4 regions of the Vibrio ishigakensis genome follow, and region 4 is predicted to be linked to each of the others. Evidence: predicted binding sites of a transcription regulator. Region 4 holds the regulator's gene; each other region holds the start of a gene.

Region 1 (5,915 bases), 580 kb from region 4:
AATACACCATTGACCAATTTGGGAGATGTCGCCATGACCGGAAGCAAGCTCTCGATATTTGCCACAAAATAATCTTTCAGCGGTCTTTGGTAACGAGAGTGATACAGATTTAGGAAGCGCGCTCTAAAGTCCGGCACATCAACCTTAATAGGACACTGCGTGGCACACGCCTTACACGCGAGACAGCCTTGCATAGCCTCATACACTTCATGAGAAAAGTCATATTCGTGTCTTTGGTTGAGACGATTACGAACCCTATCCAACATGCCCTTTAGCGAGCCGTTGCTTTCTAGAGTCTTACTCTCTAAATCGAGAACATCTAAACCCTGCTCTGAAAGTTGTCGCAGCCATTCACGAACAATACCTGCGCGACCTTTAGGAGAGTGCCTGCGGTCAGCAAGTACCTTCATCGACGGACACATAGGTGATGAGGTATCGTAGTTAAAGCATAGGCCGTTACCATTACACTCCATTGCGCCGCTGAAACTATCGCGCACGGTAACGGGGATCTGACGGTCGAAATGCGCACGCTTGACCCCAGCAACTTTCACCAACTCGTCTTCAGAAGTAAGCGGCGTACAGATCTTGCCTGGGTTCATTTTATTGAGAGGATCAAACGCCCCTTTAACCCGTCTTAGCTGAGTAAACAACTCATCGCCAAAGAATTCAGGGCCGTACTCAGAGCGGAAACCTTTACCATGCTCACCCCACATCAACCCACCATATTTTGCCACCAAAGCTACAACTTGATCTGAGAGTTGGTGCATCAAGGCTTCTTGCTCTGGGTCACATAGGTCAAGTGCTGGTCTTACATGCAGTACGCCCGCGTCCACATGTCCAAACATTCCATAATGCAGTTTATGGCTGTCGAGCAGTTCTCGGAACTCAACAATAAAGTCTGCTAGGTTCTCAGGTGGCACGCAGGTATCTTCAGCAAAGGCTACAGGCTTAGCCGCCCCTTTGGTTGCGCCAAGAAGACCCACCGCTTTCTTACGCATCGCATAGATTTTGCCTATGCTAGCAAGGTCACTACATACTTGATAACCAATCACCCCGCCCTGCTTATCTGCAATCATCTGATCGAGCTTAGCGGTCAACTCTTTAATCTGGGCTTCAATCTCTTGTTCATCAGCGCCAGCATATTCAACCACATTGATACCCAAAAGCTCTTGCCCAGGTACTTCAGTAATCAACCCACTGACCGTGTGCCAGACAATATCCTGTTTGGCTAAATTTAGAACGATAGAGTCAATGGTCTCAACAGAAAGCGCGTTCGCCTCAACCATCATGGGTGCGCTTCGCAGTGCGGAATCGAAGCTGTCGTATTTGACGTTTACTAATACTCGCTTCTTAGGGATAGGAGTAAGGTTAAGTTTCGCCTCGGTGATAAAGCCTAGCGAGCCTTCGGAGCCACACAAAACTCGATGTGAAGCAAAGCGCTCGCCATCAAGAGCGTTTTTAAGGTCGTAGCCGGTGAGGAAACGGTTTAGGTCCGGAAATTTATCTTCTATCTGAGGTCGATACTCGCTACATATTTCGAAGGTGGTTTTCACTGCCTTGTCTGCAAAGCTGCCCTCAGGGTTCGAGTGCTGATTACTTGTGTCAAGAACAGAGCCATCAGCCAACACCGCTTTGAGCGCTAGAACGTGATCGGAGGTTTTACCGTAGCGCAGTGAGCCCTGCCCAGAGGCATCGGTATTGATCATACCGCCAATAGTAGCGCGGTTACTGGTGGATAGATCCGGAGAAAAGAAGAACCCATGGGCTCGTACAAGGTCGTTCAATTGGTCTTTCACCATACCCGTTTGAACCCTTACCCAGCCCTCTTCAACATTGAGCTCCAGCAGTTGATTCATGTGGCGTGAGAAATCCACCACCACGTGTTCAGTGAGCGACTGACCGTTAGTACCGGTACCGCCCCCTCGCGGAGAGAAACGAACGCTATGAAAAGCTTCTTCGTTGCAAAGAGCAGTCAGCAGTTCAACATCTTCCGAGCTTTTAGGGTGGACAACACCTTGCGGCAGTTGTTGATAGACGCTGTTGTCAGTTGCAACAGCCAGTCGGCTTGCATAACTGGTTTCAATATCACCACTAAAGCCACGCTCAACGAGGGCTTCAAGGTAACTTTTTACGGTTTCATTTAAAGAGGGAGTAAGATCCAATCTTGGTAACATAATGCTTCCTGCCAAAAACTTCACTGGAATCTAAGCGATGTTCGAAATGAATATTTAGTCGTTGCGCAACACTTTACATGATTTCAAGCGCTTACAAAACCACCTGATACATAGATCACAAAATGTCCTTTATGCGGACAAGGAAAACCGCTAAAATAGGTGCCCCTTTCGAGCAGTGTTAGAGTCTATGAATAAACATAAAGCCCTGAAAAAGATAGCGAAATGTCTAGAACTAGGTAATTCAGCAAACGTCAATGAAGCCGCAAATGCCATTAAAATGGCGCATTCTTTGATGCTGAAATACGGACTAGAGAAGGATGACATTGAGTTTATCAAGATGGGTAAGACTCAATCCTCTCATCTACTGCCGAGTAATGTTGGTCATAACCTTCTACGTATTATCCGTGGCATTAACACCAAGTTCGGAGTAGAGGCTGTGCTACTTAATCACAAAGGACTTAAGCGCGCCGAGTTTATCGGTGAGGCTGATCGTGCAATCTTTGCTGCCTTTGCCTTCGATGTTGTCTATCGTGAGATGAATGAACACACAGGTCGTTTCCGTAACAGTTTTGCTGGAACCGGTACTGCCTCAACTGAGGTGACCCGTCGTGTAAACTCCTTCCTTTCTGGTTGGATAGAAGGTGCTCTGGAGAAGCTTCCAACTATTGCGCCGGATGACAACTCCGAAAACAAGATAAAGAACTACATAGATAAAGAGTTCAAGAACATCGACCGTGAGACCTTCAAAAAACAACTTAAAGAAGCGATGAAAAACATCACTGAAGACTATGAAGTGGGACTTAAAAAAGGCCGTACTTTATCAGTGAGTCGACCGGTTGAGGGCGCTAGCCAACGCAAGTTGCTCAAATAGACGCCATACCGACGTGCCTTGGTCACGAACCCTTACACAAAACATTAACATTAGCTTTGCATGAATGTAATTTACCCTTTCTAATCTCATAGCGACGACAGGAAGTCGTTACTTGAATTGAGATTTGTTAAGTGCCGGAGTAAAGATTTCATGCAAAAAAAATTCGCTGCGTGCGACTGGTGTAAAAAAGTCGCATTTGTAGAGCCTCTCACCTATCTAGACGGATACACAAACTACACCTGTGACACCTGCAAGCAAACGGCTCTCATAGACGTAAATCGCTACAATCAAGAAGAGCTAATAGCTAATCAAAATAAGTCCGTCCGAGACAGCGTTCGCTAAGGTTTCAAGCAAACCCACAAACATGACCCAGCCCTAAGGCTGGGTTTTTTGTTTAAAAAATCGATATTTAATGCTTGATCTTTATCCATACAGGCATTACTGTTTATTCATACAGTATGTACGGAGATACAGTAATGCATTTCAACACCACATATGATTCAACCCCTACTAATCTTGCTCATCACCTTATGAGTGACAGTTCTTTCAGCCTTCTCGCTAAGGCATCTGCAGCACCTAAGTGGGTTCTATTTACCGCCCAAACTGAACTGCCAGAGAGAGACTATTTTGTTAAGCATCATGTGGAGTGTGAAAAGGTGGTACAACTAAAACCATCTAATCAACACAATGAAATGGAAGTGGTAATTCGTGCCCTTACTAATGGCAATGCCAGTGCCGTGGTTGCCAGCGACAATTTTGATGCCAATGCAAAGGCTCAACTCCTTTCTCTAGCTGAGCGCAGTAACTGTTGCCTTATCTTTACTGGCGCTACAAAAGCACTACTCCACTGATCAAAATCAAGTAAAGGTTTGTGATAGGAGAGGATTTGCGCAAACGTTTGCTTTAATAATGGATCCGTCATTATTTCCTGTGTATGATTCGCATCAGATTTTCCTGCACTGGATTCAAAATATGACTGTTGCGACTCAAGTATTAGACGTTAATGATGATCTACCTATCCGTACTGATAAGCCAGTACACAGTGGTAAGGTACGTTCGGTATATTGGCTGACGGAAGAAGATAGCCGTCGCCTAATCAAGGAAAAAGGCTACGATGTAGCAGAAGATGCGCCGCTGGCTATCATGGTGATCAGTGATCGTATCTCAGCGTTCGACTGCATCTGGCATGGTGAAAATGGCCTTAAAGGCGTTCCAGGTAAAGGGGCAGCTTTAAACGCTATCTCTAACCACTGGTTTAAGCTATTCAAAGACAACGGCTTAGCAGACAGTCATATCCTAGACATCCCTCACCCACTCGTATGGTTCGTTCAAAAAGCAAAACCTGTTATGGTTGAAGCCATCTGCCGTAAATACATTACAGGCTCCATGTGGCGCGCCTACGAAAAAGGCGAACGTGAGTTCTGTGGTATCGACCTACCCGAAGGTCTGGTCAAAGACGGTCTTTTGGACGAGCTACTAATCACCCCGTCCACTAAGGGTATATTGCGTGGTATTCCAAATGTACCAGAAGCCGACGATGTAAATATCACTCGTAAAGACTTGGTAAACAATTTCTCAGCATTCAATTTCTCTGCTGTTGAGGATGTCGATAAGTATGAAGTGCTTCTAAAGCAAGGCTTCAGTGTTATCGACAACGCTCTATCTGAGGTTAATCAGATCTTTGTCGATACCAAGTTTGAGTTTGGCTACGTGACAGACGCTGCGGGTAACGAAAAGCTTATCTATATGGATGAAGTGGGAACACCTGATTCATCTCGTATCTGGGATGAGTCAAGCTACAAGCAAGGTAAAATCGTAGAAAACTCTAAAGAAGGATTCCGCCAGTTCTTGCTTAACCATTTCCCTGATGCTGACATCCTTCTAAACAAAGAGCGTATGGACGAGCGTGAAGCACTTGCTCGCGAAAACGAACTGCCTCTTTCTGCAATGATGGATCTGTCTCGTACCTATACAGGTATTGCTGAGAAGATCACCGGCAAGCCTATCGTACTTAGTGATGACCCTAAAAAAGAGATCATTAAGGTACTAGGCGAGCAATACGGCCTGATCGATTAATCCCGACTCTTTATAAAAAACGCCTGCAAATATGCAGGCGTTTTTCGTCAGTAGCTATCGAGTTGATTACGGTTTATCTGACTGACCAGTTGGTTCTTTACCCTATGATCGAGCAGGGTATAGTGGATTTGTCTAAGCGCACCTTCGAGCTTCCATAGCAAGTTAAGACTCAGATCTTGACCATATATCTGCTTGAGCCGGACGAAAACACAGGCAGCGCCAAGGTTATTCAGTGTTTCAATATCGCAAACCCCAACTCGGACCAACATTCTCTCTATGCTTAGTTGCAGGTTTGGGAGATCCCTTAAGCGGCGACATTGTCCCCTGCAATCTTTGTCTTGATGTGCAAATGCCAGTGAGCGCTTTAATAGCACCTCAAAGTCATCACTCTGGGCGTCAAATAGATCGTCTATCTCGAAATATTCCACACGCGCACAACCAATACGCTTTTGAAATGCAAACTGCTGACACTGGTACTGCCTAAATTGTTCAGATAACTCCCCGCCACCTCTTAAATAAGTCTTGCCATCATAAACCAATAGAAACATGGCATCGCCTTGGAAATACCCGATACCGCCAAACATAGAATGAGTCGATATCCCATCCAACTCTCTAAGGTATTCGACTACCTTACTCTGTTTATCCTGATTTGAGTTCATCCTATCCCTCCTCTCCTTTTCCCTTTTAATCGTAAATTTCTAGCCGATAGAGTGCGTAATTAGGCAAGTAGGAAACGCAAAGGAAAGAGTATGAGAAAGTGCGACTTCACCCCAAAATCGTTTTCTGTTTAAAAT
Region 2 (5,915 bases), on a different replicon from region 4:
ATCCTTGGTAATGTGGCGCACGAAATCCACCTCGATACTGCTTGCCTCAGGCATGAACTTGCGAATGGTGTAGGTGCGCATGACAGGGCGCTCACCTTCTACCATTTCATGTATGGCATTGCCTGCACTATCGAACAAGAACTTGATGTAACTTCCTTCGCAATCGGCAGGGAAGTTGGTTAGGGCTTCACCTTGAAGGGTAATTCTTTGCATATTTGGAGAGACACGTTCTGAGCTAACCACGGTAAGGTGCTTTGGCGTCGGCTTTTTTCTATTCATTTTTTATCTCGGTTTCCTCTCTATTCTTTAATTAGATTAGCAGAGGCTAGGCAAGTGTATTTGGATATCTGAAATCCAATAATGCGATAAAAACCATAACGATTTTAGGTCTTTACCTATCTTTACACTCTTTACCGTACACTTGTAACACTACTATGAGAATATATCTGGAGATACATAACTTGCAGAGGTAACTATGTCGCTAGATATTACTTCAAGCCAAGCTAGCCCAAAGTCTAGTTCAGGCTTATCCAAACCCACTATCGCACTACACTGGGCTGTCGCTATCTCATTCTTGGTCGTTATTTGTATTGGCGTATATATGGTCGATATGCCAAGAGGACCAGAAAAAGGAGAAATGATTGGTCTGCACAAATCATTGGGTGTGCTTGTTCTTGCTCTTGCCTCGATACGAGTAGCTTGGCGCTTTAAAGAAGGGAAAATAAAGTCTGTAGCAAAGCTTGATGCAGTGAAACAAAAAGCGGCGGACGCTGTGCACGGTTTATTGCTATTGGCAACAATCGCTATGCCTCTATCTGGTGCAATAATGAGTGTTGCGGGCGGCCGGAGCTTGGACTTCTTTGGACTAGAACTTATTGCGGCTGGTGATAAGAATGAGAGTCTGCAAAGCATCGCTCATACTTTCCACGTCAATGCACCCTATCTTATCTATGCCATTTTGGTGCTACATCTCGCAGCGGCAATCAAGCATCACTTTATCGATAAAGATGCCACTCTAAAACGCATGTTAGGCAAAGGCTAAAACAATAAAAACCCAGAACTTGGTTCTGGGTTTTCTCTTTATTGGGTAAGAAGCTGAGGCCAATTTCTATCACCCTTGGCAATATTGCCGGGTATATCTCTTTGCCACTTGGCTTGAATGGATTTGTTGTAATTCAGGTAAAGCTTACCGTCATGGATATGCCAAGCATTTGGGTCAATCTTAGCGGTATAGCCCTGACTCACCGCCCAAGCACAATAGCCTCCGTATTGAGGGGCAAACTTTTCAGGGTCGGCCTTAAAGGCATTTCGGTTTTTCTCGGAGGCGAAATACCAAGTCGCATCATTCCATTCATACTTGTGCTTCTTACTGCCCTCTACTGGTTTGCTCTCAGTAAAATAAGCCACTGGGTCATAGCCTTGAATCGCTTTACCAAAGAAATCACTGTAGACAGGCTCTAGTGCCAGTGCCGGCATTGAAATAAAAACAGAGACAAAGAAAATCGCGCTTGCCCTAGCCAACCATCTGATGATCATCCCAAATCCCTCAATTTCTTAGACCTTGTAGATAAAGAAATGACTAGCCTTGGGAATCTTTCAAACTCTAAGCAAAAAAATACCCAGCCAATGGCTGGGTATCTCGATAAATTAGTTTGTTTGAAAAATCTTAAATAGCCCAACCACCAGCGTAGAAGACTACTAGCACGATAGTGATAAGCACCACACCAAGGTTTAGCTTCTTCCACTCACCTGATACTAGACGACCTACTAGCAAACATAGGAAGCCAAGCATAATGCCGGTTACGATGTTACCGGTTAGTACGATGAATACCGCACACACAAGGCCAGAAAGGGCGTCTACTGAATCGTCAAAATCTAGCTTGCGAACATTGCCTAGCATTAGCAAGCCAACATACATGAGTGCAGGGGCTGTCGCATAAGCAGGAACTAGATAGCTGATTGGTGCTACGAACAGGAGTAGTAGGAACAGAACACCAACTACAACTGCTGTAAGACCAGTTTTACCACCAGCAGCCGTACCTGCAGCAGACTCGATATATACCGCCGCTGGAGCGCCACCTACAGCACCAGAAACGATGCTTGATACTGAGTCAGAGGTAAGCGCCTTACCACCATCGATGATGTTACCTTTCTTGTCCAGAAGGTTAGCTTGGCCTGCAACTGCGCGGATCGTGCCGGTTGCATCAAAGATAGCCGTCATTACAAGCGCAAGAACACTTGGCAGAACCAGTGGGCTTAGCGCACCCATGATGTCCATTGAACCAATCAGTGAGTTTTCACCACCGAACGAAGGCAGAGCAAAGAAGCCTTGATAGGTAACGTTTGGATCGAAGATAAGACCGAATACTGAAATAGCAATGATAACCAGAAGGATACCGCCAGGTACGCCACGCTTTTCCAGGCCAAAGATAGCTGCCAGACCAAGAACAGACATCAATACAGGGAAAGACGTGAACTCACCAAGGGTTACAGGAAGGCCAGCAACTGGGTTCTTGATCACCAGACCTACACCGCTCGCTGCAATAAGAAGAAGGAACAGACCGATACCAATACCTGTACCATGAGCGATGCCGTATGGCAGGTTAGTCAGAATCCACTGACGCACACCGGTTACAGTAATTGCGGTAAACACTACACCCATCAAGAATACGGCGCCAAGAGCAACAGGAATCGATACACCCTGCCCCAACACTAGGCTAAATGCGGTAAAGGCAGTAAGCGAGATAGCACAACCAATTGCCATTGGAAGGTTTGCCCAAAAGCCCATCAGAAGAGAACCAAAGGCCGCTACCAAACAGGTTGCGATAAATACTGAGCCCTGATCAAAGCCTGCAGCACCAAGCATACTCGGTACTACGATCACCGAATAAACCATGGCTAGGAAGGTTGTTAGACCGGCTACCAATTCGCGACGAACGTTACTGCCACGCTGTGAAATAAGAAAACGCTTATCTAGCCAACCACCACTGGTTGGAGTGTTGTTGTCCTGAGTTGATGTGTTATCGGACATGTTTTTTCCTTCGTTAATTTAGAAAGACCACTGGATTAAAATTCATTGCGCCTCAAGCCTAGTTGAAGAGGCGGAGAAAGGTCGTACTCAGTTGTCTTTATTAGAGCGAGATCGCTTCAATCTAGGTCAAAATTTCAGGGGCGAGAAAATACAGGAAAACGTTTGCGTGCACAATAAGCCAGATCCAAGGTTTCATTTTTGAAAGGAAAAGGGAGCCGATTGGCTCCCTAATGATATACGTGAAATTAATCTATTGGGTAACTGGCTGAGGTGTTGGTGCAGCTGCAATCAGCTTAACCTTACGAGCGAACTGATTACCCAAAATGCCCCCTACAACTAAGGCTCCAAAGAACACCCAGCCAGACAGAGAGAAGTTAGCAATCGGTGTATAAAGCGCACCTACGTTACAGCCATTAGCAAAGCGCGTACCCACACCCATTAGAAGGCCACCAAGAGAGAAGAGTGCATACTGCTTGGCTGAGTATTGAGCCTGAAACGGTGACGCCCATTTCCCAAGCCAAAGCACAGCAACTAAGGTCCCCAGCAAGATGCCTAGGTTCTGTACCGATACCCCGTGCTCAAAGAAAGGCAATGTGAATAGCTTCTCTGGACGATGAGTGAATGATGCTACTGCACCCGAATCAATACCCAGAGCAATCAATAACTTACCAAACCAAAGACCAAACGGTGTAGAAGCGCCCCAGCCTGCTGATGTAGTGGCCATCATGATGCCAAAGATCACCGCAATAACAATCGCGGCAAAGCTCATGCTCCACAAACCGCTAAACATAGCTAGTGGTGAATCCGATTTCTCTAGTTGTTCACGGGCTTTCTCGCCATCGACACCAAGGTACGTACCATCTTGCTTGCGACGGACTTCATAGCGACGGGCAATATAGATAGTTAGAGTGGCAAAGGCGATAGTCACCAACACAGACATCAAATAACCATTCAGTGGTCCCCATGCGAACAAATCAGGAAGGAAGACCCCCTTGCCTTCAAATGAAGAAGTAGACACTAGCGTCTCGGTTACTAGAGGAGATGAGGCTTGAATTGGGAAACCGATAAACACGCCGATACCGAACATCAATAGAGTTACCAATGCGCGTGGTACATCACTCACCATCTCAACCATTACGCCTGATGCACAGCAGCTAGATAGACTCATACCAAAGCCAAACATCAAACCGCCCACGATCAAACCAAGGTTGATAGGATTAATCCAAAGCGAGTATTGCTCGATACCACCGCCTAAAAGCAGGCCAGCGTTGATAACGGCAGTGACGACAAACATCAGCATCAAGGTTTGAATAAGCTGAGTCGAGCCACGGCGATAAGCACGGTTCACGCTACCTGCAAAACCGATAGAGCCTTTGGTTAGCGCAACACCTAAACCTAATCCAAGTAAAAGCCTTAAAAAGATATCTTGCTGCAGAGCGAGCGCTCCGATGATAACAATGCCTAAACCTAGGGCGATGCCGACACGTGTCTGTGTTTCTCCTTGCACAACTATTCCTCTATACCACTGTTTTTTTAATTGGGAGAAAGATAGTAATGCGCAATTTCGAAGAGCAATAATCCAAACACTTATAAGTCATACCAATCGTTTATAAAGTATGGCTTTTTGCCCAGAGGCAAAGCGAAGATATTCGCTAACTAATTGTTTTTAAATGGGAGCCACACCTATAAGCCACACCTAGGTGTAAGGCTAGCAAATATGTAACCTTAGATTAGGGGCAAAAAGCCGGCTACTTGAGCCGGCTTCATGTCAGGCAATAGAACTAGTTCTTTGGGATAAAGTTCTGGACTGCCATCTCAGATGCATCTGGAATATCTAGGTTCTCGCCACGTTCATGTAGCATCTCGATATACTTAATCAGAGAATCAGTATAAAGAAGGCCGGTATCTTCACGACGTGATTCATCTTCATAAACTGGGACGAATGAGTCATAACGGTCACCACCTTGAGCGATGAAATCGTTGGTCACGACTACATAGATCTCGTTAAGCTCAATGTCATGCCACTCTCCAAACGAGCCATCTTTGTCCTTACGACGCGCTTCGACATTAGTAATACGCTGACCCTTGGCAGCGTTCATATCCACATCAAAACTAAGGTTAGCTGCAACAGGGAATGCACCGCTAGAATCATTCTCAACCACGTTGTCGATCGCATCTTCAATGGTGTTGATAATCTCTTGCCCAGTCATATCAAGGTTTACCAGCAAGTTGGTGAATGGAAGCACATTAAATGCATGACCTACAGAAACGTCACCCTCAGGAATAGAGGTACGAACCCCACCGCTGTTCTGAATCGCGATATCAGCACGAATAGACAGTTCCACGAAAGCTTCAGAAACCACATTGCCCATGATACTGCCGTGTTTGTTCATGAACTCACGCTCAGGACTACCCTCAGCACAAAGTGCACCAGAAGAGTGGCCTGAACCAGGGGTGCGCTCGTTACAAAGCAGACCATCACTGAAGCCGATGACTTGTTCCATTTTCTCATCTACCAACTCTGCGTAGTAAGCCAGTTTGTCAGCTGTAGTCTCGTCTTCAGCAACAGAGCTTAGAGCCTTTTCTTGGGCAATGTATTGCTTGATGGTTTCAAGCTCTTCAGGTGTGTGAACTGCACTTGGGTTATCCTCAGCATCAAAGTCCGGATGAATAAAGTCATCACCTAGCAGTACGTGTGGAGTACCTGCGCACTGGGTCACGTTACCTTGAGAATCGAAGCTTACATTCAGCTCGCCCAATAGCAGCGCATTTTCCCAAGCTTGAACAACACAAACATCGTTACCATCTGCATTTTGAACGACTGTTGGGTATTCCCCTTCCGGAGTACCAAAACCAATTTCTCTATGCATGTCACTATCAGCAA
Region 3 (5,915 bases), 450 kb from region 4:
TACAGATTCGAAACCAGCACGGTCGAATGCTGCCGCCATCTCAACGTGCGAGTTAACGCCCTGCTCACGCAGGATAGCCATCTTAGGCTTAGCACCTGTCGCAATGTATGGCGCTGCTACGTCTTCGTTTACATCGAAAGTAAGCTCAACATTCAGACCTGGGTCTGTGTTGTCTTTCTTAGCTTCGAACTCTTGGTCTGCACACGCTGGGTTATCACGCAGTGCCTGCATCTTATGAGTAGTTTCAGCCCAGATAGTGCGAAGCTCAGTACGAGAACGCTCAACCAGTGCGTTGCCGTTAGCGAAGATAGCAAACTCGTCACTCGCTTCTACGCTACCGATTACGTGAGAACAAGCCTCTAGGCCTTTCGCTGCAAGTACAGCTTTAACTGCTTCTAGGTCGTCGTTCTTAACCTGAACAACTGCACCTAGCTCTTCGTTGAATAGCGATGCTAGTGCATCTTCACCAAGGTCAGAGATATCTGCCTTAACGCCACAGTGACCAGCGAATGCCATCTCAGCTAGGGTTACTAGTAGACCCCCATCGCCTTTATCGTGGTAAGCAACTAGCTTGTCATCACGAACTAGGGTTTGCATTGCATCGAAGAAGCCTTTTAGCTGCTCTGCGTTATCAACGTCAGCTGGCTTATCACCAAGTTGCTTGTATACCTGTGCTAGAGCTGTTGCACCCAGACGGTTTTGACCATTACCTAGGTCAACAAGAACTAGAGAAGAATCGCCTTTGTCTGTGCGAAGCTGTGGAGTCACAGTCTTACGTACATCTTCAACACGACCAAACGCAGTGATAACTAGAGAAAGCGGAGAGGTTACTTCTTTATCTTCACCGTTCTCGTTCCACTTGGTCTTCATAGACATTGAGTCTTTACCCACAGGGATAGTCAGACCAAGCGCAGGACATAGCTCTTCACCTACCGCTTTAACTGCTTCGTATAGGCCTGCATCTTCACCTGGGTGACCTGCTGGAGACATCCAGTTTGCAGATAGCTTAATGCGTTTGATATCGCCGATATCTGTACCCGCGATGTTAGTCAGAGACTCACCTACCGCTAGGCGCGCTGAGGCACCGAAGTCTAGAAGAGCAACTGGAGTGCGCTCACCCATAGACATAGCTTCACCATGGTAAGTGTCATAGCTTGCTGCGGTTACCGCGCAGTTTGCTACTGGCACCTGCCAAGGACCAACCATCTGATCGCGAGCAACAAGACCTGTTACTGTGCGGTCACCGATAGTGATAAGGAAGGTCTTCTCAGCAACAGTTGGAAGGCGTAGAACGCGATCAACTGCTTCATTTAGCTCGATACCGTCACGTGCAATCGCTGGGCTATCAACCTTAAGGGTCTTAGCGTCACGGTGCATCTTAGGAGTCTTACCTAGCAAGATGTCCATTGGCATATCGATAGGCGTGTTGTCAAAGTGAGAATCGTCTAGAGTCAGTTGACGCTCCTCAGTTGCAATACCTACTACAGCATATGGAGCACGCTCACGCTTACAGATAGCATCGAATACTTCCATATTCTCTGGAGCAACCGCCATTACATAGCGCTCTTGAGATTCGTTACACCAGATCTCTAGTGGGCTCATGCCCGGCTCATCGTTTGGTACGTCACGTAGCTGGAATTTACCGCCACGTTCGCCGTCGTCTACCAGCTCTGGAAGTGCGTTAGAGATACCGCCCGCGCCCACATCGTGGATAAATGCGATTGGGTTCTCTTCGCCAAGCTGCCAACAACGGTCGATAACTTCCTGACAACGACGCTCCATCTCTGGGTTTTCACGCTGTACAGAAGCAAAGTCTAGATCTTCAGCTGATTGGCCAGAAGCCATTGAAGATGCAGCACCGCCACCAAGGCCGATGTTCATTGCAGGACCACCAAGTACGATAAGTTTCGCACCTACTGGGATCTCTTTCTTCTGAACGTGCTCGTCACGGATATTACCCATACCACCAGCGATCATGATTGGCTTGTGGTACCCACGGACCTCTTCACCTGCGTGAGAAGTTACCTTCTCTTCATAGGTACGGAAGTAACCTAGTAGGTTTGGACGACCAAATTCGTTGTTGAACGCCGCGCCACCTAGAGGACCTTCAAGCATGATATCTAGCGCGTTTACGATACGGCCAGGCTTACCAAAGTCAGTTTCCCAAGGCTGTTCAAAGCCAGGAATGCGAAGGTTAGACGTAGTGAAACCAACTAGACCCGCTTTTGGCTTACCACCGATACCGGTTGCGCCTTCGTCACGGATCTCACCACCAGAACCGGTAGAAGCACCAGGCCATGGAGAGATAGCAGTTGGGTGGTTATGCGTCTCAACCTTCATCAGGATGTGCGCATCTTCGTTGTGATAGTTGTATTGACGAGTCTCAGGGTCTGGGAAGAAACGACCTACTGTAGAACCTGTCATTACCGCTGCGTTATCTTTATAAGCAGAAAGAACGTGGTCTGGCGTAGTCTCGTAGGTGTTCTTGATCATCTTGAACAGAGACTTGTCTTGATCAACGCCGTCGATAGTCCAATCAGCGTTGAAGATCTTGTGACGACAGTGCTCAGAGTTCGCCTGTGCGAACATCATTAGCTCGATGTCGTTCGGGTTACGACCTAGAGTGTTAAAGCTCTCTACTAGGTAGTCAATTTCGTCTTCAGCTAGAGCAAGACCAAGAGAAACGTTCGCTTCTTCTAGTGCCTTGCGGCCGCCACCAAGCACATCCACTACTGTGTGTGGTGCTGGCTCTGCAACTGCGAATAGTGCGTCTACTGCGTCCAAGTCAGTGAAAACCGCTTCCATCATGCGGTCATGGATAAGTGCTTTAACTGCCTCAACCTGCTCGCCTGTTAGTTCAGCTTCTGATTCTACATAGTAAGCTGTACCACGCTCTAGACGCTTAACCTTGTCTAGACCACAGTTGTTCGCGATATCGGTCGATTTAGAAGACCATGGAGAGATAGTGCCCGGACGAGGAGTTACTAGAAGTAGAAGACCCTCAGGCTCGTGCTCTTCGATAGTTGGTCCGTAAGTCAGTAGCTTTTCAAGCTTAGTCAGTTCGGTCGCGTCTAGGTCTGAGGTTAGGTCTGCAAAATGCATAAACTCAGCATAGATTCCCGTCACTGGAAGCCCTTGCTCACGGCAAAGTTCTAGAAGTTTTTTAACACGAAACTCAGAAAGAGCTGGGGAGCCACGCAAAATTTTCATGTGCTTAGGTCTCTTAAATGATGGATTAAAAGTAACATTCCAATATTTTCAATGACTTACACTTAAATCATCGAGGATATTGCGATATTACCTAGCAATTTTGCGCGTATTATAGTGAATTTGTTTTGTGAAGTAACCAAAAAAGCAACCGTTTGCGCAAATTTTTGCGCAACACGATTTTGTACCCTTTTTCCCCTCCTTTGAGCGGTTTATCAAAACGCTTTCTCTTCCCCCTATGTTAGCCGTTTGATATAAAGTGAGGTTTTAGAAGAATAATCAGAGATTTCCAACGTCATGCCCAAGTCGGTGTTCACTAAATTTATACAGCTCACTGTTGCCCTATTGGCACTCGCTACCCTAGCCGGTTGCCAATATGAGATGGACTCCAAGAGCGAGCTTCAAAAGATCAAAGACAGAGGCGTGTTACGTGTTGGAACTCTGAACAACCAACTCTCCTACTATATCGGCCCCGACGGCCCTACCGGCCTTGAATACGATCTTGCGGTTCAATTTGCCAAAGAACTCGGGGTTCGCCTTGAGATCAAACCGGCCTACCGCCTATCCGAGCTCTTCCCTGCACTAAGAAATGGTGAGGTGGATATAGTGGCGGCGGGTCTTACCCAAGCACCGAATCGCGTAAAAGCATTTAGACCGGGGCCAGCCTACTATTACGTGAGCCAGCAGGTTGTGTATAAGAAAGGCACTTGGCGCCCCCGTAACCTTGAGCAGCTTATCGATAGCGGCGAGACGTTAACGGTAGTAAAAGGCTCTCACTTTGAACATACCCTAGCCGAGCTTTCAAAAACACACCCTGATATCAACTATGAAGTGACCGATGCCTATGACCTCAACGACCTGCTTAAGCAGGTCTCCGAGGGTAAGCGACTGTTCACCGTTTCAGATTCAATCGAACTGTCTCTAACCCAGCGCATCTATCCTGATATCGCTTTGGCATTTGAGCTAACTGAAGACCAACCAACCTCTTGGTTTATGCGCAAGACCAATGACGAAAGCCTGTATGCACTTGTTATTGAGTTCTTCGGCAATATCCAGCAAAACGGTGAGCTTCATCTTCTTGAAGAAAAATACCTTGGCCATATCCAAGATTTTGATTACGTAGATACTCGTGCTTTCGTTCGCGCTCTAGATAGCCGACTGCCAAAATGGGAAAACCTATTTAAGAAGTATGCAGATGAGTTCGACTGGCGCTTGGTAGCGGCCCTTGCTTATCAAGAGTCACACTGGAATCCAAATGCGAAATCGCCGACCGGTGTGCGCGGTATGATGATGCTAACCCTGCCAACCGCTGAAAGCGTTGGGGTAACCAACCGCTTAGACCCAGAGCAATCAGTTCGAGGTGGCGTGGATTATCTGCGCAAGATAGTAGGACGTATCCCAGATACCATCAACGAGCACGAGAAGATCTGGTTTGCTCTGGCTTCATACAACGTGGGTTATGGACACGTAATGGACGCTAGACGCATCACCAAGGCACAAGGCGCCGATCCTAACCTGTGGAGTGATGTCAAAGAGCGATTACCTCTACTGCGTAAGAAAGGCTATTACGAATATACTCGCTATGGATACGCTCGTGGCGATGAGGCATTGAACTATGTTGAAAACATTCGTCGCTATTATCAAAGCATCATCGGCCATGTAGACAAACGCGACCATAAACAGGTAGAAACCAATACTGATGATCTGCTGGTGATTCACTCTGAAGACATCCCAGAGTCAGCAGCGCAAAGCACCGACGAGCAAGGGATAGAGCAGGAATAGTCATATTTTACGGTATGGTTCACATTTCATGTAACTTGTGCAATAACAAGCATTGAAAACGCCAACTGCGACCTATATATATTGGTTAATGACGAACAGGGGAGCCTTCCTCTGTTGTTGATCATATATCAGTAACAATCTTGTTCTATATATGGTGAGTCAGCGTAAGAAATTACGCCAAACAACGTAGTTACATAGGAGATAGTTCGTTGAAACACAGAAGAAAGCTGTCCAAGAAATTGGCACAAAAAACTGTTTCAGCTAACCGTCGTAAGCGCATGCTATCCAACAACAAGAAAAAGGTTCTTGGGCGCAACCGAGCTTACTCTGCGGTAGCTTAAACCACGTAATGCAAACATTTGGCTCTCAAGCCGAATGTTTGCTTAAGAATCCCCTTCTCCACTCTGTTCTCTCTTTAACTGCTTTAACGCCTTTTGTTCTTTACGTCTTCGACGAAAGAAGGCCTGCAACTGCTCTCTGCACTCTTGCTCCATCAAGCCCGATTCGATAGTGGCATAGTGAAATGCAGCTTCACTCTCAAATAGATTCAGCACAGTTCCAGCCGCTCCTGCTTTTAGATCTGGCGCACCAAAAACGATACGTTTTACTCTGCTATGCAAAAGCGCACCTGCACACATAGGGCAAGGCTCAAGGGTGACATACAGCGTAGTATCTAGCAGGCGGTAATTTTCTAAGGCTTCTCCTGCTGCTCGCAGGGTCATGATCTCAGCATGGGCAGTCGCATCGTGAGTGCAGATGCTCTGATTCCAGCCACAAGCAATCTCTTCACCATCTTTGACCAATACCGCGCCTACAGGCACCTCTCCCTGCTCTTCTGCCTTAGATGCAAGCTCCATCGCTCGGCGCATAAACTTGTGGTCCAGTTCGCTAAAATTAGCTGTCATCTCTACTTAATGCCTCAGATA
Region 4 (5,915 bases):
CCTGTGGATGGCTCGACAGGTAATCTTTTAGAACCGCACCAAGGTCGATGTTCGAGCCTTGTTGCTTGTGCTCATGGAGTAGCGCCTTCACATGCTCAGCAAGCTCATTGCTCACCTGTTGCATCTCTTGGTATTCCACCTCAGGAGGTAATTCACCTAGCGCTTCATCGTTTTTCAACACCAAGGATTCATCACGCAAGTCACGCAATCGCTCGGCATCGGCAAAGGTAAGTAACCATGGGCTTTGTGAGAAGTCCTGAATAGACTGACGAAGCCTTTGGCTAAAGGCGCGGTTCTTATCCATATCGATAGCGGTACGGATGAATTTGTGTACGTGGCGGTCATAGCCAATCCACAAATCGATGGATTGCTGACCCCAGCTGACAATACGGTCGAGTTTTATCTGTAGGCTAAACAGCACTGCATCGATAAAGTCGAGTTCTTCCTCGCCATACACCATCTGCTGCAGTTCAAGCAGTTGAGATTGAAGCTCATCACCCGCTGCCTGCAGTGACGATTGCAGTTCGGTTAGGGTATTTGATGTGGCGGATAGAAGCCCTTCACACTGGCTGATCGCCTCGCGCCAATCTTGATTAAGAAGCGCGGCAATCTGTTGTTTAACCTCAGCCTGCTCTTCGTCCATCACCCTTTGGTTAAGGTCTATCTGGTCGAAGATCTCACCGACGGTGTATTTCAACGTGCCGTATACATCGCGGCGCCACTCGTCGATAGAGAGCTCACCCTGCGCCGTTTCAACGGCTTGCGAGAGTTCCTTGCCCACCAGCACCAGCTGCACAGACAGCTTGAGCTTGGAGAACTGACGATGACGTAAGTAATATTCGCAAATGCCCATCGCCAGAGGTGACAAGCGATATATGCTATTGCCCTCTTGGTCATCGGCATTAAAGCGGTTTAATAGACGCTGACTGACGAGGTCGTTGATGGCGTTGTTCGCTTTGAATAACTTGTTGCCCTTGACCTCAGCGTCTTGAAACTGACCCTCTACTATGGTGAATGCATCGTGCAATTCACCCTCACCCAATTCACCATCGAATCTTTCTTGGCTCAATAGGGCGATAGCCACCAGAAAACTAAGGCGTTCACTGGTGAGGTTTAATGAAAAATCGTGCTGTTTTACCCAGCCAACCAGCTCGTCTACCGACAACTGGTCGTTATTTTGTTCTTGTGCTTGGCTCATTCCGATCCTTGCTAACTACTTCTGAACCCAAACGTGGATATATCTGCCCAGAGACAGATAAGGCTCAGTTCGGCATAACTGCTGTTCAAGCTCCAACAATTGTTCTGGGGTATAATCACCCACATACTGGGTAAAGCCTACATAGTCGTGAAAACAACGTATGCCAGACTTACCGCAGATGGTGAGGTCACATTCTTCCAGCCACTGATAGACGTCCTTCGGGACTAGGCCTTGTTGTGGCTGAAGCTTAAATCTTTTTCGATGAGGCATTCCCTGCAAAACATGAGGTATGTTGCCACAGACCACATTCTTCATCACCAATCCGTGGTGGTTGTAGAACATGACCGATGCCATGCCTTGCGGTTTTAGGTGCGTCATCAATTTCTTGAGGGCATCCTCCGGTTCGGCAAGCCATTCCATCACCGCATGAAATAGGATCAGATCGACCTGTTCATCGAGGTGATGGTGTAACTCCTGTACAGGAGCGTGGATAAATTGATACTGCTCCAGCAACCCCTTGTTCGCAATTTCTTGCTTTGCTAAGTTCAGCATTTCGTTAGATACATCACACAAAATGACTTTATGTCCGAGCTCAGCAAGTTTTTGCGACATTTGTGCTAAGCCGCCACCTGCGTCTAAGATGGTGAGCGATTTCGAGTTCCCATCCATTTGAGATAGAATTCGGTTTAGGTCTTCCCAAACTATTGTTTGCCTGATGTTACCTTTGTCAGAACCATAAATGTTCTCGGCAAATTTATCGGCGATGTCGTCAAAATTGCGATCTTTTCTCACGGCGAGCATGTGGTTATAGAATCAAGTTTGGTATTGTGTCACAAGAAGATGAAGAATAAAGAGGGAGCGCTTTGAATGGCGATTTTTTCGGCCAATCTGGGCGCATTATTAGCCGTAATTATGCATACCTCGACTTAAAATCATTTAGGGATATATTGTTGTAATCATGTTTGAACTTAAGAAACTCATTTCTGCGTTTTTGATGCCTCTGCCTGCCATGCTCATTCTTGGCTTCATTGGTCTCGCTCTGGTGATGTTCACACGCAAGCATAAGTTTGGCTGCATCGTCATTTTCATATCACTGTTTTCTATCTTTGCCATCTCGTTCCAACCTATCTCGACCTCTCTACTAAAACCGCTAGAACGCAAATACACTGCCTTCTTGCCGACCACTGAGAATATTGACTACGTGATGGTTCTTGGCAGTGGTCATGTTGTAGATGCGGAGATCCCACCCACTTCTGAGTTAAGCCGTACTGCCCTAATGCGTCTGTCTGAGGGTATTCGTATTCTGCGTATGTATCCTGGCAGTAAATTGATTCTCTCAGGTTATTCAGGCGGTACAGAGATCAGCCAAGCGAGAATGATGGCGCAGGTTGCTCTGGCGCTTGGGGTTGCTAAGCCTGATATTATCTTGCTTGAAACCGCGCAAGATACCTGGGAAGAGGCGCATCAAGCTGCCGGCTTTGTTGGCAATAAGAAGCTGGTGTTAGTGACTTCAGCTAGCCATATGAATCGGGCTCTGGGGGAGTTTAATGAGGCGGGTCTAGAGCCGGTGCCTGCACCGACTAACTACCTTGCTCACTCCAACATTGAACAGGCTTGGGTAAAATACACCCCACAAGCTCAGTATCTAGAGCAAACAGAACGCTACTGGCATGAGACCCTCGGTACTTGGTGGCAGAAGATACGCAACCTTGTCAGTAGTAAATAACTGATTCATAATTCATATAGTTAAATTTTGTTACAAGGGCGCCGATGCGCCCTTTGTTGGATCTTACAATGCAAGAAATCAAGAAATTCAATGAGCAACGCGCCGAAATCTACTGGTGGTTCTCAAGCCTATTCTCAAAAGAGCTGACTGACGAAGAGCTCAAGGCGTATCAAAGCCAACAAGTTCGCGGCTTCCTACAAGGCCTATCTGAAAACGAAGAGCTAAAGAAAGCCACTGATGGCGTCATCGAGTCTCTAAACAAGCTTCAAGACAGAGAGGATGCGCAGTTAGAGTTATCTGCCGACTTCTGTGAGCTGTTTCTAACCTCCGATAAACATGCGGCACTTCCTTATGCCTCTATCTATCTCGATGACAGCAAACTGCTTAACGGCAAACCAGCGCAAGAGATGGCGGCCTTGATGCAGGAAAAAGGCATTCAGGTTGATAAGAACTTCAACGAGCCGGCGGATCACCTTGCTATCCAGCTCGACTTTCTCGGAAATCTCATCATCCGCTCAAACGAGCTTGAGCAAGAAGCCCATATGGAGGTAGCCCTAGCCGAGCAACAAGCCTTCATCGAACAACATTTGCTGACCTGGGTGCCTCAGTTTTCAGAAAACTGCACCAAGTTCGACGAATTCGGTTTTTACGCCTCTGTAGCCGAGCTTTTGGTGGCGTTTTGTGAGCTGGATAGTCACTATCTTGCGAACGATTGATGAATTCTCATTTTGTATAGAAATGCGTTGTCACTTGACGCATTTCTAGCTAGACTGCCCTCCGCAATCGATTGCACTACTCTTAAGTAGGTCCCTACACTTCTTCAGGTTTACAAGGTAAAGCATGGCTACCATCAAAGATGTAGCAAAGCTGGCTGGCGTTTCGACGACCACAGTTTCGCACGTAATTAACAAGACGCGCTTCGTAGCAGAGTCTACCCAAGAGCGAGTAATGAAAGCTGTTAAAGAGCTAAACTACGCGCCAAGTGCGGTAGCCCGTAGCCTGAAGTGTAACTCCACTCGTACTATCGGCATGCTGGTAACTCAGTCTACTAACCCTTTCTTTGCTGAGGTTGTAGATGGTGTTGAGAGCTATTGCTACCGTCAGGGCTATACATTGATCCTGTGTAACACTGGTGGTATCTACGAGAAGCAGCGCGACTATATCCGCATGCTGGCTGAAAAGCGTGTAGATGGACTTCTGGTTATGTGTTCTGACCTAACAGAAGAGCTGCGTGAAATGCTGGACTCACACCCTAACATCCCGAAAGTTGTTATGGATTGGGGCCCAGAGTCATCAATGGCCGATAAGATCATCGATAACTCTGAAGAAGGTGGCTATATTGCTGCGAAACACCTGATTGAGAATGGTCACGACAAGATTGCATGTCTAACTGGTCAAGCAGAGAAACTGGCTTGTATCGAGCGTGTTGCTGGCTACAAGCGTGCCCTTGCTGAAGCGAACATCGAGTTCAATCCTGAATATATCCTTGAGGGTAACTTCGAGTGTGATACCGCAGTAGAAGCCGCTGACAGACTTGCCGCTATGCCAATCGAGACTCGCCCTACTTCTGTGTTCTGCTTTAACGACATCATGGCACTTGGCCTTATCAGTCGCCTGCAACAGCACGACCTTAAGGTTCCTGAAGATATCTCAGTTATCGGTTATGACAACATCGACCTAGCCGCTTATTTTGCGCCGCCACTGACCACTATCCACCAGCCTAAGCGTCGTGTGGGTAAGACAGCATTTGAAATCCTGCTTGAGCGTATCAACGACAAAGAGCACGATCGCCGCGTATTTGAGATGCAGCCAGAACTTATCTCACGCGATAGCGTTAAGAACCTAAACGCTTAACTTCGAAAGCGGATGATACCTCATCCAAGCTCGAATTATCCAATCAATTCCAAACGGTACGTAAATAAACGTGCCGTTTTTTATTTTGTATGAAATTTTTCTATGTCCTACTCTGTCCCTATAGCTAAGTGAACTTACTTAGGTCAGGACGATGAATAAGAAATTGATAATTGGCGTAATTTTGGTTGCAGCTATCATTCTACTTGCGGTCAACTTTGGGCAATACCTCACCCTCGAAAACGCTAAAGCGCAACAAGCTGCGTTAAACGCTCATATAGAACAAAACTTCGTTCTGTCTGCTGCTCTCTACTTTATTGGTTACATCTTTATCACAGCGTTTTCTATCCCAGGAGCTGCCGTGGTGACGTTATTAGGTGCCGCTCTATTCGGTTTTTGGACCAGCTTAGTATTGGTGTCGTTTGCCAGCACTATAGGTGCGACTCTGGCTTTCCTAAGCTCTCGCTACCTGCTTCGCGACTGGGTACAAGCTAAGTTTGGTAATAAGTTAGATACCATCAACAAGGGCGTGGAAAAAGACGGCGCATTTTATCTATTCTCGCTTCGCCTTATTCCAGTATTTCCATTCTTCCTGATCAACCTTTTGATGGGTCTGACCCCAATCTCAGTGGCAAAATTCTACCTATTTAGTCAGCTAGGTATGTTGGCAGGGACTATGGTTTATCTAAACGCTGGTACTCAACTTGCTGAGATAGACAGCCTAGCAGGCATAGTATCCCCGACCGTACTGGCATCCTTTGCACTCTTGGGCCTGTTCCCACTTATCGCTAAATGGATAATGAACAAGATAAGACCCAATCAATCGGTCGCTTAGATGAAGATATATATTGCAAAAAATCCACCCGAAGCTCACTTTATCAGTGAGCTTTTACTTGCGGAGAAGATACCTGTTGAGGTTCGAAGTGTTGGCTTGTTTGGCCTTCAGGGCGAACTACCGATGGATGATTCCACCCAGCCCCATGTGTGGCTGCTAGACCCTGCCTACAAAGAGAAAGCGGAAGCCATTATCAAGGCATATATGGAAGCGGACGAGCAGGCCGATTGGACCTGTAGTGAATGTGGTGAGGTTAACGAAGGGCAGTTTGCCCTTTGCTGGAACTGCGGGGCTAGCTCACCGAC

What was found. Region 4 encodes PurR, which represses purine synthesis genes. Its sites were predicted from a motif close to TNANGNAAACGTTTNCNTNA; they were not measured.
Positions count from the first base shown of each region.
Region 1: Pcarn_RS05830 (phosphoribosylaminoimidazolesuccinocarboxamide synthase) is a predicted target of PurR. The motif match lies at 3,932-3,951, and genes of this name have one in related genera.
Region 2: Pcarn_RS17475 (NCS2 family permease) is a predicted target of PurR. The motif match lies at 3,182-3,201, and genes of this name have one in related genera.
Region 3: purL (phosphoribosylformylglycinamidine synthase) is a predicted target of PurR. The motif match lies at 3,351-3,370, and genes of this name have one in related genera.

Region 1 covers NZ_AP024881.1:1,286,193-1,292,107, reverse strand. Annotated here, with positions in the region: gene ydiJ (D-2-hydroxyglutarate dehydrogenase YdiJ) at 1-2,174, opposite strand, end outside; gene Pcarn_RS05845 (DUF2786 domain-containing protein) at 2,362-3,045, shown strand; gene Pcarn_RS05840 (hypothetical protein) at 3,196-3,387, shown strand; gene Pcarn_RS05835 (SulA-like leucine-rich domain-containing protein) at 3,522-3,896, shown strand; gene Pcarn_RS05830 (phosphoribosylaminoimidazolesuccinocarboxamide synthase) at 4,018-5,121, shown strand; gene Pcarn_RS05825 (TfoX/Sxy family DNA transformation protein) at 5,169-5,780, opposite strand.
Region 2 covers NZ_AP024882.1:802,200-808,114, reverse strand. Annotated here, with positions in the region: gene Pcarn_RS17490 (siderophore-interacting protein) at 1-279, opposite strand, end outside; gene Pcarn_RS17485 (cytochrome b) at 476-1,042, shown strand; gene Pcarn_RS17480 (YHS domain-containing (seleno)protein) at 1,081-1,476, opposite strand; gene Pcarn_RS17475 (NCS2 family permease) at 1,667-3,031, opposite strand; gene Pcarn_RS17470 (YeeE/YedE family protein) at 3,282-4,538, opposite strand; gene Pcarn_RS17465 (bifunctional metallophosphatase/5'-nucleotidase) at 4,813-5,915, opposite strand, start outside.
Region 3 covers NZ_AP024881.1:2,314,695-2,320,609, forward strand. Annotated here, with positions in the region: gene purL (phosphoribosylformylglycinamidine synthase) at 1-3,210, opposite strand, end outside; gene mltF (membrane-bound lytic murein transglycosylase MltF) at 3,505-4,989, shown strand; gene Pcarn_RS10600 (hypothetical protein) at 5,199-5,330, shown strand; gene tadA (tRNA adenosine(34) deaminase TadA) at 5,373-5,894, opposite strand; gene Pcarn_RS10610 (LysR family transcriptional regulator) at 5,884-5,915, opposite strand, start outside.
Region 4 covers NZ_AP024881.1:1,862,338-1,868,252, forward strand. Annotated here, with positions in the region: gene mukF (chromosome partition protein MukF) at 1-1,198, opposite strand, end outside; gene cmoM (tRNA uridine 5-oxyacetic acid(34) methyltransferase CmoM) at 1,214-1,990, opposite strand; gene elyC (envelope biogenesis factor ElyC) at 2,157-2,924, shown strand; gene torD (molecular chaperone TorD) at 2,993-3,640, shown strand; gene purR (HTH-type transcriptional repressor PurR) at 3,765-4,778, shown strand; gene Pcarn_RS08410 (TVP38/TMEM64 family protein) at 4,930-5,610, shown strand; gene Pcarn_RS08415 (DUF7577 domain-containing protein) at 5,611-5,915, shown strand, end outside; gene Pcarn_RS08420 (alpha/beta fold hydrolase) at 5,903-5,915, opposite strand, start outside.